Regions from separate parts of the Saccharicrinis aurantiacus genome, predicted to be linked through region 4. Evidence: riboswitches for the same ligand, from Rfam matches in the RefSeq annotation. Region 4 holds a riboswitch; each other region holds the start of a gene.

Region 1 (4,279 bases), on a different contig from region 4:
CAAGAGCATATAAGTAATTAAAACCTAGTTCGTAGCTAGTGGCATCTTCCGGACTAATGTTTTTATTTCCTGTATACCCATCTTGACCCCAAAACCTATCATTCAGAGTGGGGATTCTATATGCTCTTTGTAAACTTCCTAAAACAGATATTATACTCTGAGAATTGTACCAAAGGCGGGCATCAAACCCTATGGAAGGAGTGAATGGTGCGTTAAACTCAGTAACAACTTGCTGTCTTAGATTTAAGGTAGTTTTTAACCAAGGGTATGGCTTATAAAGTAGCGAAGCAAATACGGAAAACCTATTCTCATCTATATTCTCATCATAAGCATATACATCAGGTTTAATATAAACATTGCGCATTCCGGCTTTAACGCTTATTTTATTGTACTCTTTAGATGCACCTGTTTCGGCAATAATTCGTTGAGTTGCTATTTTTTGAGCTTTATTATTGTAGTCAATGGCATTATCAAAAACGTATCCAGCCCCTATGTAATAGTTTATGCCATTTGTTATGTTGTCAAATTGCACCCATGTTCGTATGTTTTCATCCTCAAGGTATCTGGTGTTCGGGTTTTGATTTTCATTCATGTTAGGTTGACCTTCGTGTCTGTTTTTAGCCAACCAAATTACGGACGAAATGCTTTTGTCTTTATTCCACTTATAGTTAAGTTGTTGTATGAAATTGAGGTTTTCTATGCGTGCATTTTTTTGTGTGTCTCTTGGAAATTCTTGTTTTTCAAAGTCGTAGCTTGATGTATTGGTAAATGGGAAGTTATTCTCTTTTTCGTAATAAGCTAACCTTGATATTGATTCGAATTTGCCATTGCTTGCAAATACTTTAGCACCAGCCATGTATTCACCAAAACTACCAGCGCTTAATTTTACCTCAGAGTTAACTCCTGCGTTATATTTGTTCTCTAAGCCTAGGTTTACGTTTCCTCCTATTGAGCCAGATCCTTTTGTAGCTGTTGAACTACCATAGGTTAACTCTACTTGATCAAATAAAAATACAGGAGCATTACTTGAATTATAACTTCCTAGGGTTTGAGAATTTATTTCTAATCCTCTAAGTTTAACAGAGGTGTGATTGTCTGAAGTACCCCTTACTCGAATGGAAGAAAGTCCGCCAGCATCAGATTTAACGTATATGGGCTGGTATCTTGATATTAAGTCACTTAAGTTACCTGCCTCTGTTGTTTGTTTTTGCATTGGCGTAAACGTTTCCTTTTTACCACCAACCTCATATAGGTTTATTTTTTTACTTACTACATCTACATTATCAATATATACGGTATCTAAGCCTGCTAAAAAGAGCGACTCTTCTTCAGAAAATGTGTCCTGTCCGAATAATTGAAATGAATAAAGTCCAATAATAACTAAGCAAATGCCTAATTTTATATACATCTGAAAAAATCATAAACGCAAGGGGAGAAATAGAAAAGACCTTCAATTAAGAATATCCTTAACAGCCTAGCTCCCGAAGCTTTTGTTAAACAATATTTGGTAGGTCTTCTGGCTCGTTTCTTATTATTGCTACCTTCCCATTAATAGTATTAACAGTGGTGTGAGATGCAATAATTGTTTAGAAACTTACAGCTGCGGGTACAGCTCCGGAATTTCACTAAAGTGATCACCGGATTCCCTTTTAATCCATAAAAATTATGGAACCAAAATTTTGCGCAAATATAATTGATGTTTTTATTCCGTGCTAATGTTTAGGTATAAAAGATGAAAATATCTTCTATATAAATATTCTCTTCTCGATGGGCTATTAATTTAAACTTAATTGGTGATGTTTAATAATTTCATAGATATTACACATTAATTAATAGGTAATCTTATATTTGCACTTTGAAAATTATATTGTTAGTACGTTTTAAAAAATCAGAATAATCAGAATGAAGAATTTTTTTCCAAGCATATTATTGGTTTTTTGTGTAATATCTGTTTCATGCAGTATCAACAACTCCAACTATGGTAAAGAAACCTCTATTGTAGGAACCTTTGTAATGAACCAAGGTAGTGGTAGTGCAAACGGAAGTGTTACGCATTATCATGCAGATACTTTAACCAACGAGCTTTTTAACGAAATAAATGATAGACCATTAACAGGAGAAATGTTGGCGGCCTCTTTCGGATCGGAAAAAGGGTATTTTTTAATGTCGGAGGGGAATAGTTCTGTTATCGAAAAAGTGAACCTCGATGATTTTAAATCAGAAATGACATCAGCGTCAGTGGCTAATGCAACAGATGTGGTTTGTGTTTCTGATACCTTTGTTTATGCTACAATAGCAGGAGCAGATGAAATGACCTCAGGAGAACTTTTGAAAATAGATGCTACAACTCTTTCAATTAAAGAAACCATTAAAGTTGGAATTAATCCTACAAAAATAGCTTACGATAAAGGTAAGTTGGTTTATGTTGCTAATACAAGTGATCTTGAAAATGGTATTATGATTGTTGATTTAGTGAGAAATCAGACTATCGATACTGTTAAGATTGAAACATTAGTTAATCCAGTAGATATGGTTATTGATGTGCATAGTAACTTGTGGGTATTGTGCGAAGGTGAAGGTGAAAGTCCAAAATCAAACGCAGGTTTAGTCCGTATCTCGTATAATACAAACGAGGAGGGTGAACGCACTGTTACTAATTATCCTTTTGGTGGATATGTTGGTAAAGGACGAGATGGTATAGCTATTTCTCTTGGAGGAACCACTCTATATTATATAAATGAAGGTACATACTCGATGCGAATTAGTGAAGATGACCTTTCTTCAGCGAAAATCTTATTTCCTGAAGATAGATATAGTACAAAGGTATTTGATGCAATAAGTGTAAGTAGTAGGAGTGCAGAGTTCTTTGCTACTGTTTCTGATGAAGATAAAGTAGTTGTTTTTGACAGTTATGGTCTAAACGAAGAAGATAAAGAAATATTAGTAGGTGAGAACCCTGGTAAGTGTTTGTTCAGATAGAATCGTTCTCAAAGCGATTTTGAAAATATAAAAAATCCCAGTGAAGTTAACTTCACTGGGATTTTTGTTTTATGATCGTTGATCAATAATATTTTGTAATGGTTTAATAATTTCTTCAGAAATACCAAGCTTCCCATTTATTAAACTAGTGGTTGTCACAATGCCTTTTAAGCAAATTTTATTATCGCTGAGGCGATATATGTCTTGATGAAAGATATACTTAACTCCTTTAAGTTCAACCCTTGTTTTTACAACAAACTTGTCGTTACTTTTTAGTGGAGTTTTATAGGCTAAATCGATACGAGCAACAACAGCTACTATACCATCATCAAACAACTTGGAAAAGTTAAGTCCAATGGAGTCTAAAAACTCATGGCGTGTATGCTCTAAGTAATTTTGATATACTGAGTTATTTACAATGCCTTGTAGGTCGCACTCGTAATCTCTTACCTTAAATTCAAGTTCAAAGTCGTATTGCATAATTTGATTCATAGAGCTTTTAAACTTAAATCTAAACTTTTAATATGGTGTGTTAATGCACCAACCGAAATATAATCAACCCCGCACTCAGCATAAGCTCTAATAGTTTCAAAAGTAATACCACCCGATGACTCAGTCTCAAGTCTTCCGTTTATTAGTTCTACTGCTTTTTTAGTATCGGCAGGAGTGAAGTTATCAAGCATAACTCTCTGCACTCCCTCAATGGCGAGTACTTGATTTAATTCATCAAAATCTCGCACTTCAACTTCAATCTTGAGATCCTTATTTTTCTCTTTTAAGTATTGCTTAACTTTTGCTACAGCTTTTTCAATGCCGCCAGCAAAATCAATATGGTTGTCCTTAAGCATCACCATATCGTATAGTCCGATTCTATGGTTTACACCACCACCTATTTTTACAGCAAGTTTTTCAATTTCCCTTAGCCCAGGAGTCGTTTTTCTGGTATCAAGTATTCGTGTGTGCAAGCCTTCTAGTTCAGTTACATATTTGCGCGTGTTGGTAGCAATACCACTCATGCGCTGCATCATATTAAGAACAAGTCTTTCTGCTTTTAGTAAATCAAGCACTTTACCCTCAACTGTTAAAACAACATCTCCAGGTTTTATAACTGCACCGTCTTTAATAAATGTTTCAATTTTAATGTTAGGGTCAAATCTTCTGAAAATGTGTTCGCCAATTTCTACACCTGCTAAAACTCCATCTTCTTTGGCTAAAAGTTGCATCTTACCAATTGCGGTATCCGGAATGCATGATTGAGATGAGTGATCACCATCCCCAATATCTTCTTTAATTGCGTTGT
Region 2 (4,279 bases), on a different contig from region 4:
CGGTAGCGGTGCATTGTTATCCAGGTTTAAGGCATATACATATTCGGCCAATACATCAAAACCCAAATTAGCGTTGGGCTTAACAAATAAACTAAGCTCGCCACCAGTTCTAATTGCTTCCGTCTCTTGGTAATTGTAAATTTGTCCGGCACCCACTATATCGTTAAATCCACCGCTAGGATGCGGAAAAATATAATTAGAAAAGTAGCTATAGAAAGCACCACCCGTAAGGTCGATATATTCACTTATGAAACTCAATTCCCCATCAAGCTGATACACCTCTTCTGGGTTTAGCTCAGGATTACCTATTTCGAAGCGTGCCGAGCTCCAAATCATACCATAAGCACTCAGTTCTCGTATTGACGGAACGCGGAAACTTTTGCCAAAACTGGCCTTGCCATGAAGCTTATCGCTCAATTGACTAGATATACCAATGGTACCTGTAATACTACTAAAGCTTCGATTTATAGGTGTAGATAATATGGAATCCGTTTCGTTTTGGTTACGCGGATTAATGTATTCTTCCACATCAATAAATCCGTAATCATACCTTAATCCTGCATCAAAAAAAGTTTCGGATCGAAGTTGTTTTTGGTAGTGCGTAAAAATACCACCAATTGCCTTTTCGTAGGCAGGTATGTTAAAGTTAAAACCACTGCGCAGGTTTTTAATGTACTGCCCGCTAAAGCCAGAAGTTAGTGTAGCAGTGCTCCACTTTATTTTATAATTGGCATTGGCCGATAGGGTGTGTAGTTGCAGCCCGGTATTGAGGTGATCATCCGGAAATACCTGAGTTTTTCCTGTAATATCCGTAAGGTGATCGTAATCGTTATGGATGTTATTTTGATAGGCAATATTGGTATTTAGCTGGTTCTCGCCATAATTTATACTCGTATGGTTCGAAACTCGAAAGTGATTTACCATTTGATACGGAATTTGGATATCGCGTTTACTTGCATCATGATCTATGGGAATTTGTGTTCTAATTTCCACCCCAAAGGCATCGGCATAAAAGCCCGTTTTTCGATAGAGGTTTGAGATTTGAAACGATGTATTCCCCCGATCAAACAGTTTGCCTATTTCCGTTGTGATGGCAGCCTCGCGTCCAGCCGTGTTTTTTACATTGTTGTTAAGGATAAGATTGTAGGTGTTGTATTCAATAGAATCTTTAGGAACCATCAAATCGGCAAAGTCGAGATAAGTGGCTCGCAATGTATAGTAATATTTATTTTTACGTTGCTTAATTAAAAAGCTAGTTCCTACAAGGTCGTTGTTGGTTTTACCTATTAATTTCACCTCGCCAACCGTACTATTGGGAGCAGGTATGTTTGAGGGCAATATTTCAATAACACCGGCCAAGGCATCGCTACCAAATTGTATAGAGGCTGGGCCTTTTATCACCTTTACATTTTCAATGGCATACTGATCGAGCTCAAGTCCATGTGTTTCGCCCCATTGCTGACCTTCTAACTTAACGCCATTATTAATTACGGCCACACGGTTAAAACTCATGCCTCTAATTATCGGCTTTGAAGCCGATGAGCCCACATCAATAGAACTAACGCCGGGTATTTTACTCAGCGTTTGCATTAAACTACCCGAAGCATTTTCGCTAATAAATTGCTGATCAACTTTAACGGCAGCCACACTTTGCATTTTTACTTCGCGTGCATACCTATCTGCGGTAACGCTTACTTCTGCAATATTTTCGTCGTTTTCTTCAAGGATGAAGCTTAGGTTTAAGTCTTTGTTTTTAAGGTTGATGGTTTTTTTAATGGTATTAAAACCAAGGTAGGATATGGTTAAATTATAAGTACCATTTTTCAGATTCTCTAATACAAAGTTTCCATTATTGTCGCAAATAGCCCCAAGTTCTCCTGGGTTTACACTGATGGTTGTAAAGGGCAGGGGTTGCTTATGCTTGTTCAGCACTCTTCCTTTAATGTCAGAAGCACTAAGCTGATGATGCCCCAAGCACAAAATGAGTAATAGTAATACAGTTTTCGTCTTCATGATCAGTTTAAAATATTCTATAAACTGAAACCTGAGGGAATGCCATAACTACTTTATAGCCAATAAAGCAATGTGGTTTTAGTATGTGGATTTCAATGTCACAAACTAACTTCTTATCCCGGAAGTTTCATTAGTATAATCTATAGGCAGGTTTCCTGACTTATCTCTGTTTTACAAAAACCTTCTCGCCAACTTGGCAATGGTAATGAGTATGTTGTAAAACGCCTGTTCTTGTATTAAGAACGTGAGACTTACAGTAGCGGGCACTGTTGCCGATTTTAACGGCATTCCCTTTTAACAAAAAATGCGACGCATTAATTGTTCACCTATTTGACTGCAAACGTAAACAAATATATTTTCGGAACAAAAGAACCAACTAAATCCTATCTAATTTATATTAATTCCAGATTGAAGTGCTAAGAAATGTTGCCGCGAGTATGCAAATAGCTTGTTCTAGTATAGCTAGGTCCTGTTTTCAAGAGCTTATTGGTTCATTATTAGTGTGATGTTGAAAAATAAAACTTCTAAAAACGCAACATAATATTAATCTATTTTATTAAATTTAATTTAAGTATTGCAGTAATAAACCGTCGGCTGGTCATCAACCTACCTTGATTGGACCCATGGATTTGGAAGAAGAGGCCGACGGAATTGCCGCAATATATTTATTTAAAATTGAATAAAATATGAGTTTTCAAAGTGATTTTGAACTATGGGAAGAAAAAATTGATGCTGTTAAAGCAGATGAAATTATTGAATTAAGAATTCCAGCCGATGAGCTTGCTGCTGATTCTGAAACCCTAGCCATTGAGGCCGCCAAAGATGTTGAGGCGTTTACAGCGGTAGGAATGGATGCTACCCTAATTGAGCAGCTTAAACCCTTGGCGGGAGCACTCCGCTTTTGCCAGGCAGAATGGATGGGCGAGTACCGTGCCCAAAAGGAAGCACAGCAAAAGTGGTCTATTGAAAGTGTTAAGGGGTATGAATTACAAAAGCACTTGTTGCGTAATTTTACCTTTGCTTACCGTAAACTACCTAATGTAATGAAAAAGGTGCGTAGGATACGTGAAGGAAGCGGGAATGCTGATATGGTTCAAGATTTATTAGAGTTAGGTGTGTTAGGACAAAAATATCCTGATCCGCTAACAGATATTAATTTTAATCTTGAAGTGCTTGATGTTTCAAGGAGTACTTCGCATAGTCTTTCTGAAATATTGGCTATTGCCAATGGTGATAGTGATGGCAGCTCAGAATCTAAAGTATTGCGCGATAAGGCATATACGCTATTGCTTAATATAAATAGGGAAGTGCGCGAGTATGCCCGTTTTATATTTTGGGATAATCCTGATAAGAAAAAGAAATACGTGCTTAGTTAATATTCTCAAAAGCCCTTATTTTACTAGTCCCCGAGTAGGTCTTACCCTTCCTCGGGGACTTTTTTTTATGTCTCAATGTAAATTATGGTATTCTCAGAGCAGTTTTAGCAACGCTCAGAGTATCTTTTTGCAATTTCAGAGCAAGCAGTAGCTGCTTCAGAGCAATAATTTGAAGTCCGTGAGTAAATTATCTAAAATTCAGAGAGATTTGCTTGTGTCTCAGAGGAGAGTGTTCATAACTATGTGTCAAGCTAAAATATAAAACATTACAATGAAATATATGTCATTTGATAATGTATTAATTAGATTTTATTTATCATGATGTTACTTTATTCTATTTGTAAAAGTTTCCATTACTCGTTTTGACTTTAAAAAATAAGGAATCCAAATACAGCAATTAATAAAAGGCCACAAACCTATTAAAAAGAGTGCTTTTTCTCCTAAGCTAAAATACATAATTGTACTAACCAATAAAGTAAAAAGTAAAAAGTAAATAAAGTAGGCGATCATTAATTTTGGAAAGCTACTTCGTTTTTTGATAAAGAGGATTGAATTTAATAAGCCAAATACTATTATTGAGATAAATCCTATGAGCAGAGCAAATCTAGATAAAAGATCTGTACTAGAGCTATTATTTAAATTTGGTGTAAGCCAAGAATTTATCCCCCAGTTTAGTTTAATAAGAAAGGATACGAACATTAATAGTGTCCATATTATTATGCCAATTGAAGGAATTAATACCCAACCCCTAATTTTTTTGTTTGCTCCGTTAAATTCAGGTGCAACTTCAGGATTATATTTATACCCCTTAAAGGCAAGCATAATGCAGATGCCAAATATTAAGGCAATAAAGAGTACGAAAAATGGATGAGGTCCTTCTTCAATATTTT
Region 3 (4,279 bases), on a different contig from region 4:
GGTTATGGTAGTTTTTCCACAACCGCTGTTTGTGCCTGCTATTACGAAACCTTGCTTGCTCATTAGTTTAGTGTGTGTTGAATGGTTTCTGATTTAAAAGCATCAACCTTAGTATAATCAATACCTAGGTTTTGATATATTTCTAATATTCTAGGTTGTTTTAGTTTGGCTTTTTTGAGCAGTTGAACGTCGCTTAGTATAGTGTTTGGATTACCCATGGCTAATATTTCGCCTTGGTGCATAATGATTACTTCATCGGCCCAATCAAAGGCTTTATCCACATCGTGAGTGGAAATGATAACACTTGTTCCTGCTTTATTTAGTTTATCAAATTCGGCGAACATTAAATCGCTGTGGTAAGGATCGAGACTGGCAGAAGGCTCGTCGCAAACCAATACCTCGGGTTGCATTACAAGTACAGAAGCCATTGAAACGCGCTTTTTTTGTCCGGTACTCAATTGATGCGGTGTTTTGTCGGCGATATCTTCCAATTCAAATTCTTGCAGACAAGCTTGTACTTTTTTATGTATCCAAACCTTATCATTTGAAATCTGGCATAAGCCAAAAGATATTTCTTCGAATACGCTTGGTGCAAATAATTGATGATCGGGATTGTGGAATAATACACCTACTTTTTCGCGAATGTTGCGTAGGCCTTTTTTATTGTATTTATATGGCACATCCTTATAGCATATTTCTCCTTGACTAGGCTTGAAAACTCCATTTAGCATCATCATTAAAGTGGTTTTGCCCGCACCATTTGCGCCGAGCAAGGCTATCTTTTTACCTTTAGGAATGGATAAATTAATCCCATTTAACCCTTTGTCGCCATTGGGATATTTGTATACGATATTATTTAACTTGATGATGCTCATTAGTATGTTAAAAATAAAGCCAATGCTTGTATGCTCACTATAGTGGCAAGGGTTAAACTAAAACTTGCCGACTGTTTTGTATGGGCGTGTATAAATTCAAATTTATCATCAAAAGCTCTTGATTGCAAACCATAATGTGCTACCGACGATTCGTGAATAGAACCTATTAATAAACTGCTTATCAAAAAAGAAATAGACTCGTAAATGCCTTTTCGTTTGGTATAGGCCATTCTCGATTTCTGTGCAATCATTAATTGTTTAGCTCTTTCTACTACGCAATAAATATACTTATAGGTTAATATAAATAGCTCAATAAATAAACACGGAATACCAATTTTTCGCATGCTTGTGGCCATTTCTGATATTGATGTAGATATCATATAAAACAGAAATATGGTACACATGCCTATACTTTTACCGCAAATAAGTAATGCTTGCATGATGGATTCATTACTATGTCCCAGATAAAAATGCTCCAGTTTAATAAATGGAGTTCCTGCATTTATATTTATCACTATAGCCAAACAGCTAAAGGTAACAAACAAAAGTGGGATGCTTAATAATTTAGCGAGTTTTGCGATAGAAGTATTTGTGAATAGTAAAATGAGTGCTGAAAATAAAGCAATAATACCAAGGGAATAAAACACCGAATTAGACGATATAGCAAAAGCCAGCGACAGAAATATAAAAATATTCCGATGCCATAAATTGCATTTAGCTGCTTTCGATTTACCTTGGTATAACTCGCTTATTTGCATGCCTTAGCTTTTTTTCTTTTTTCGCTATAAATAATATAAGCGCCTATAATACCAACTCCAATTAATGTTTGTAAAGCAAATAGCAAAGTTTCCGCTTTATCACTTCCCGGTTCCCAAAAAGGTTCGAATATAGGTTCGAACGAAGCGTCAATTTGTTGAATTACTTCAACAGATTGATCATCGGTGCCATCAAAAAGAGATAAAGTATCGGCCATTCCAATCTGAAATAAAACGGCTGCAACAACTGCTATCCCTACCCAAAGTGTAATGCGTTTTGTTTTCGTCATTTTAATTGAGTTTGCTTAGTAATTTAATTTCCTCGCTGTTATAACGCGTAATCAGCTGATAGAATAGTACAGTTAATATACCTTCGATAATGGCTAATGGCAATTGCGACAGCGCAAAAACCGAAAGAAACTTTATTGTATTATCCATAATGGTATTTGCTTCGGATTGAAAAGCCATGGCCAACTGAACAGAAGTACACATGTAAATGCATAAATCTGAAAAGAACGCAGCTAAAAAGATAGACAACCACTGTGGAGCTTTTAATGAAGCAGCTAATTTATAAATACCTACCGCAACAAAAGCGCCAACCACTGCCATTGAAAAAGCATTGGCGCCTAAGGTTGTTATCCCTCCGTGTGCCAATAATAATGCCTGAAAAAGCAAAACAATGATTCCAATTATCGACATGCTTGAAGCGCCAAATAAGAGCGCTCCCATAGCAATACCAGTAAGATGAGAACTGCTCCCCGCAAGGGAAGGCAGTTTTAAAGAAGATAATACAAACACAAATGCACCCACTACAGCATAAAGAATTTTGGCCTGCGGTACTTCGTTAATCATCTTTTTTAGTTTGTTGAATCCAACTAATAAAAAAGGGATAAATGCAATCCACCAAAGGATGCTCCATTTAGCAGGTAAAAAACCTTCGGCAATGTGCATGGCGCTTAGTTGCGTATTTGCAATGAGTAGGGCAGAGAGCGTTGCGAATATCTTCTTCATCGAAATTATTTTGCTGCTATATGTGTTGATACCTTATTCACAATTAAGTCCGCCATAATAGGATCCTGACCAATTGGAGCAGTAAAATCGAAGCTGATGCCTTCGTATTCTGCTGTTAATTTTTCTAAGATGCCTGGGATATCGAAGCGGATGTGCATGCCGTTGTACAAGAAGTAAGGGAATATAACAAAATCACGTTCTCCTTTTTCATATAAATCTTTCACCACATCTTGTAACGATGGGTCAGCAATTTCCATGTGCGCGCCAGCCACGTTTTTAAATTCGTTTTTATCGGCAACAAGCTTTACGATGTAATTAAAATCTTCAATAGCATTTTTTGATTTGCTACCATGGCCTAAAATAATCAATGTTGTATTTTGCATCGATCTACAGTTTTTAAATGAATAAGTAGTTCAATGCCTGTGAGTATTTAATTATGGAGTTACCAATTCTATAATCAAATAGAGCAAATGAAATGATGTTTATTTCATTCTGCTTTTTATCCCGAAAGCACTGAATTAATTGTTTCTTGGCAGGTCTTCCGGCTCGCTTCATTCTTATCGGCCTTCCCATCTAACGATCAGACAGTGGCAAAAAGTAGTGATAAGAAACTTTTTGAAGCATACGGCTGCGGGTACAGCTCTCGAATTTAACGAGATTCCCATTTTAAGGTAATTGCTGAAAAGCAACATACCACCAATGCGCTGCAAATATAATTATTTGAAGTAAAGGAATGCATAATTATTTAATAAAATTAACATGTTGTATAGCGAATCTAAATAGCTAATGTTTTGTTCGTTAATAGTTATAGAGATAAGAAAATGAATATGTGTTCTTGTTTACTATAAAGTTGTTGCTTAGTGTATTATAGCTGGGTTGTTGCATGTAAATGCAGGTTTGTAATATGGTCATTATTTTGTTTTGTGACCAATAATATCCTCCATCTTTTGAGTGTAATGTTCCATTTCTAGGATTTTAATACCACCCTATATTTACACCAATGAAATTAACACTATTTAAGTGTTCGGTTTGGTATGATTATAGTAATGTTAAGAAAAGACAAATAATTATGAGGGGAAAGTACAGTTTTATTATTCTATTACAACTGATTTTATGTCTATACGGATGTTCCGATGATGATGGATTTAAGATGGTTGATGGCAATAACCCAACTTTAGAAATGGAGGATGCCGATATAAGAACCGATGTTGCAACAGGGTTTGTGCTAAAAGGACTTGCAAAGGATAATGATGGTTTGAGCCATATTACAATTAAAAGTAGTGAGTTAAATATTAATAAGAAGATTGATTTAATTCATTTATACGATAATTTATTGCATGAATATGAATTAGATTATGCAGTTACATCTAATGATAATATGCATGCCGCTTTAAGTAATGTTTTGGTAACAGTTTACGATGTGTTAGGTAATGCTACTGAAGCAGAAGTTAAGGTTGATTTTACAGGAGACTTTGAAAGTCCTCAATTTATTCAAGTGCCACCTTTAATTAATTACATTGCTTCTGGTGATAATATTATCTCTTATTCATTTGAATTAGAAGTAGAGGATAACAAGGAACTTGCTGAAGTATCTGTAAAAGTTGAGAAAATATCATACAACGAGGTTTTTGTTGACTT
Region 4 (4,279 bases):
AGCAATTGCATGATTTCTATTTTTGCAGGAAAATCGAGAAAAGCTGTAGGCTCATCAAGAATAATAAAAGGCGTTTCCTGAACCAAGGCTTTCGCAATCATTGCCTTTTGCCTTTCGCCATCACTCATCTTATCAATACTCTTATGCGCAAAATTAGCTAAGCCAACGGCTTTTATAGCATCATAAACCTTTTGTACATCCGTATCTGTAAGCTTTCCAAAGAATCCGGTATAAGGAGTTCGCCCTAAACCTACCAATTCAAAAACAGTTAAATTAGGAACTGAAATTCGCTCAGTAAGAACAACACTTACCAACTTTGCTTTCTTCTGTTCATTTAAATCTTCAATACGCTCTTTTCCAAACCAAACCTCCCCCTCTACCTTAGGTAAAAAACCCGATATGGTTTTAATCAATGTTGATTTTCCTGCCCCATTAGGGCCTAACAAACAAGTAAATTCTCCTGCATTTACCGATACGTTAATACCAGAATGAAGTGCATTATCTTTAGAGTACCCAACCGATAGGTTTACTAATGAAAGTAATTGCTGCTTTGTAGTTTTATTCATCACTTTCTAAAATTAATCAACTAATCTTCTTCTACGGAGTATTACAGAAACCACAATAGGCGCACCAATTAACGAGGTTACTGCATTTATTGGGAGGGTTCCATCGAAACCTGGCAGGCGAGCAATAACATTGCATAATAAAGCTAAAGCCGCTCCAAAAATCATAACCGCAGGTACTAAAACAGAGTGATCAGCGGTTTTAAACAAGTTTTTTGTCATGTGCGGCACTGCCAAACCCAAAAAAGCAACAGGCCCACAAAAAGCCGTAATAGTAGCAGTTAACATACCTACAACAATGAGAATATGCAAACGCGAGCGCTTAACATTGAGACCCAAATTGGCGGCATAGTTCTCGCCAAGTAGATATATATTTAATGGTTTAATTAGAAATAGAGATGCCAACAAGCTAAGTGTGATTACGGGTATAAAAACCTGATGTTTTTCCCATGATATATTTCCGAATGAGCCTAGTCCCCATACTACATAAGCCTGTATATCATCCTTGGTACTAAAAAATTGCATTAAACCAACTAAGGCATTTGAAGCATACCCAACCATAATACCCACTATAAGTAACATGGCATTATTTTTTAGCTTTCGAGCTAAAAACAAAACCATAAACAAAATAACCATTGCGCCAACAAATGCTGCCATTGTTACTGTTACTGATCCGAATACGCCGAATGCACTCAAAGCCGTTCCGTTTATGGCACCCATCAATAATACAACTACAGCAACACCTAAACCCGCACCCGCACTAATACCAAGTATGGAGGGGCCTGCCAAAGGATTTCTGAATAAGGTTTGCATTTGCAGTCCGCCTACTGCTAAACCTGCTCCTGCAAAAGCTGCGGTTAACGACTGTGGTAAACGTGTATTAAATAATATATTGTGCCATTTTTCTTTTTCAATACCCATACCGACTAGCCATTTAAGCACTTTTTCGGCAGGTATATAAACTGAGCCCAAGGATATATTTATTACAAATAAAGCCAGCAACAGAAATAGTAACAAGCCAAAAATTACACTCTTTTTATTTTTAGTATCAATAGCTTGCATATTACTCTTTAGTCATCATTTTATAATAGCATGGCGTATAATTAGGTAATAAATTAGGGTGAAAAACTTTAACCATATCACTTAAAACAACATCGGGCTCTAGCAACCCCTTTTCATAAAAAAGTGATTTCCCAGTATTTGAGAAAAATACTTTCCTATTTTTGAAGGCATCAAAATCCTTATAACGAACATCTTCATCTTTTAAAGCTTCGTAAGAATAATTTCCGTTATAATTTACCAACAACACCCAATAATCGGCCTCTGCCCCTGAATTATAAACGGTTTCAAAATCGTAACTTAAAGAACCCGTACCCGGCCTATCCTTAAAAATATAATCTGCTCCTGCATCAGCGTAATAATTTGCGTTGTAACTTTGCGCTGCTGCTGCATACCAAACCCCTTGGTATATTTTACCACTTACAACCGTTGGTTTATCTGTCAATTCTTGGGTTAATGACTTTACATTATTGTAACGTTGTGCAATATTATGTACTTCATCAATTGCTTCTTGCTCCTTATTAAAGAAGGCAGCAACATATACCAACCACTCTACTCTACCAAGCGGTGTATTTTCGAGATAACTGCTATTCATCGCCAGCTTAATTCCTGCCTGTCGGATTGGACCATAAAAATCCTCCTTAAAAGGAGAAATCATCATAACATTTGGATCAATATCAATGAGTAACTCTAAATCAGGTGCAAAGGCAGTGCCTATATTACGCACTGCACCGGTCTTTAAACCGTTTACTACTGTTGGATTACTAACATATTGAGGTTCGGCCATACCAACAAGTGCATCCATAGCCCCCTCAATTTTATCGGCATAACTAATTTGAGTTGATGCAACAGCAACCCATCGCTTTAAGGGTACCTGGATGGCATCTATATTTTTCTTCAGATATTCAGAGGAGGAGGATAAAACAATTTGATGCTTAGGAGCAGCATCGTCCCATGGGTCATTTACCTCAACAATTTTGTAATCCTGAAAATACTTTATTACAAACTGCTTTGCATAAGTAGGCACGTACACTGAGTCTGGCTCAACATCAACTGTGCTACTATTTGTTTTTTTTGAGGAGTTAGTGCAGGATAATAAGGCACTAAAAATCACTAATACTAAAATACTTTTACTCATTATTTCTTCTATTTCCCGAAAGGTGAATGAATGCTGATAATAGTAGGTTTTCCGACTTTCATTTATGAGCACCTTCCCGATATATCAGTGGTTAACGCTCGCCATACTGGCTGATTACGGCTGCGGGTACAGTTCCTGAATTCTGTTTTTACAGTCACAGGATTCCCTAGATTTTTCAATCATTACCTATTATCTTTTCGCTTGCAAAACTACATTATTCTTTTCAATGCAACAATTCTTTGCTATGATCTATTCTACTGGTAGTACAACATAAATAGAGTATTTATATTTTACTGAACAATAGCAGCTTATTTCTTTGTTTTTTTCTTCTTCTTTTTTTGAACTGAGAAACCGAATTTTCCCAACTTATCCCCCACTTCGAAATAGTGTCCGTGGGAATAGCAAATAGGGTTTGCGCTATCCAATGAAAAAGCACCTGTTTCATCATCAAGATATTTATCATCGGCTTTAACATTAACTATCTCGGCCATAAACATATCATGTGTTCCCAGTTCAATAACTTGAGTTACTTTGCATTCAAGACTAATGGGTGATTCCTCAATAATTGGAGCTTTTACAATACTTGCCTTACCTGCAGTAAGTTTCATTTCTTTAAACTTATCGTACTTCCTTCCTGATTTTACACCGCACCAATCCGTAGCATAAGCCAAATCTTTAGTAGTTAAATTAATCACAAACTCTTTAGTTTCCATTAGAATTGCATGAGAGTGACGGGCTTTTCTCACTGAAATATAACACATAGCCGGATCGGAACATATGGTCCCTGTCCAAGCAATTGTTATAATATTATAATTCTCGGGTTTATCACCTACAGTTACCATTACTGCGGGCAATGGGTAAACCATGTTCCCAGGTCGCCAATCAACTTTAGCCATATTTACTTGTGTTTAATGCGCTGCAAAAATAGTACAGGGAAATTTTAGTATCAACAAAAACTCCCACAATAATAAATATCATGGGAGTTACTATGTATTTCTTGTTCGAATCTTATATGATTTCCAGATGTTCTTCAGTGGTAATTTTTTCGCAATAATGGCATTTATAAGCCAAAGGTTCTTTTTCAACCAACAATAATCGTGTAGTTACCTCTTGGTTATTTGTGATACATTTAGGATTAAAACAGCGTGCAATACCAATAATCTCAGATTCAATATGAACTAGCTTTTTTTCAACTACCTCATAATCCTTAATTATATTTAGCCGAGCCTCTTTTGCAACAAGAGCAATTTTATTAATCTCATCATCCTTAAAAAACTTATCTGCAACCTTAATAATAGCTTTTTTTCCAAACTTGCTACTTCCCAGGTTCGTTCCAAAAGTAATCAGGTTACTACAGTTATCTAAACCTAGTATGCGAATCACTTTAAAAAGGTATTCAGCAGGAATATGATCAATTACAGTTCCCTCTTGTATTGCGCTTACACTTAATTCTTTCTTTGTGCTCATCATTAAATTTTAACTGTTATACCAAACCTAAAATAGAAGCAATAATTGCCAT

The links. Region 4 has a riboswitch for cobalamin ahead of QMO11_RS13620 (ABC transporter substrate-binding protein). Riboswitches for the same ligand answer to the same signal wherever they lie in the genome.
Region 1: linked by a shared signal. The riboswitch ahead of QMO11_RS15855 (TonB-dependent receptor) and the one ahead of QMO11_RS13620 (ABC transporter substrate-binding protein) in region 4 are both predicted to bind cobalamin.
Region 2: linked by a shared signal. The riboswitch ahead of QMO11_RS02840 (TonB-dependent receptor) and the one ahead of QMO11_RS13620 (ABC transporter substrate-binding protein) in region 4 are both predicted to bind cobalamin.
Region 3: linked by a shared signal. The riboswitch ahead of QMO11_RS08015 (sirohydrochlorin chelatase) and the one ahead of QMO11_RS13620 (ABC transporter substrate-binding protein) in region 4 are both predicted to bind cobalamin.

Annotation. Positions count from the first base shown of each region.
Region 1 is NZ_CANLCN010000015.1:12,843-17,121, reverse strand. Features, by position in the region: gene QMO11_RS15855 (TonB-dependent receptor) at 1-1,408, opposite strand, end outside; cobalamin riboswitch at 1,490-1,691, opposite strand; gene QMO11_RS15850 (YncE family protein) at 1,903-2,979, shown strand; gene QMO11_RS15845 (acyl-CoA thioesterase) at 3,049-3,471, opposite strand; gene nadC (carboxylating nicotinate-nucleotide diphosphorylase) at 3,468-4,279, opposite strand, start outside.
Region 2 is NZ_CANLCN010000001.1:779,222-783,500, forward strand. Features, by position in the region: gene QMO11_RS02840 (TonB-dependent receptor) at 1-2,013, opposite strand, end outside; cobalamin riboswitch at 2,142-2,358, opposite strand; gene QMO11_RS02845 (hypothetical protein) at 2,700-3,389, shown strand; gene QMO11_RS02850 (DUF3857 domain-containing protein) at 3,714-4,279, opposite strand, start outside.
Region 3 is NZ_CANLCN010000005.1:168,169-172,447, forward strand. Features, by position in the region: gene QMO11_RS07990 (cobyrinic acid a,c-diamide synthase CobB) at 1-63, opposite strand, end outside; gene QMO11_RS07995 (energy-coupling factor ABC transporter ATP-binding protein) at 63-875, opposite strand; gene cbiQ (cobalt ECF transporter T component CbiQ) at 875-1,633, opposite strand; gene QMO11_RS08005 (energy-coupling factor ABC transporter substrate-binding protein) at 1,624-1,920, opposite strand; gene QMO11_RS08010 (energy-coupling factor ABC transporter permease) at 1,922-2,641, opposite strand; gene QMO11_RS08015 (sirohydrochlorin chelatase) at 2,647-3,024, opposite strand; cobalamin riboswitch at 3,156-3,357, opposite strand; gene QMO11_RS08020 (cadherin repeat domain-containing protein) at 3,642-4,279, shown strand, end outside.
Region 4 is NZ_CANLCN010000011.1:62,689-66,967, forward strand. Features, by position in the region: gene QMO11_RS13610 (ABC transporter ATP-binding protein) at 1-566, opposite strand, end outside; gene QMO11_RS13615 (iron chelate uptake ABC transporter family permease subunit) at 579-1,625, opposite strand; gene QMO11_RS13620 (ABC transporter substrate-binding protein) at 1,627-2,760, opposite strand; cobalamin riboswitch at 2,785-2,989, opposite strand; gene QMO11_RS13625 (flavin reductase family protein) at 3,069-3,656, opposite strand; gene pyrI (aspartate carbamoyltransferase regulatory subunit) at 3,769-4,227, opposite strand; gene pyrB (aspartate carbamoyltransferase) at 4,244-4,279, opposite strand, start outside.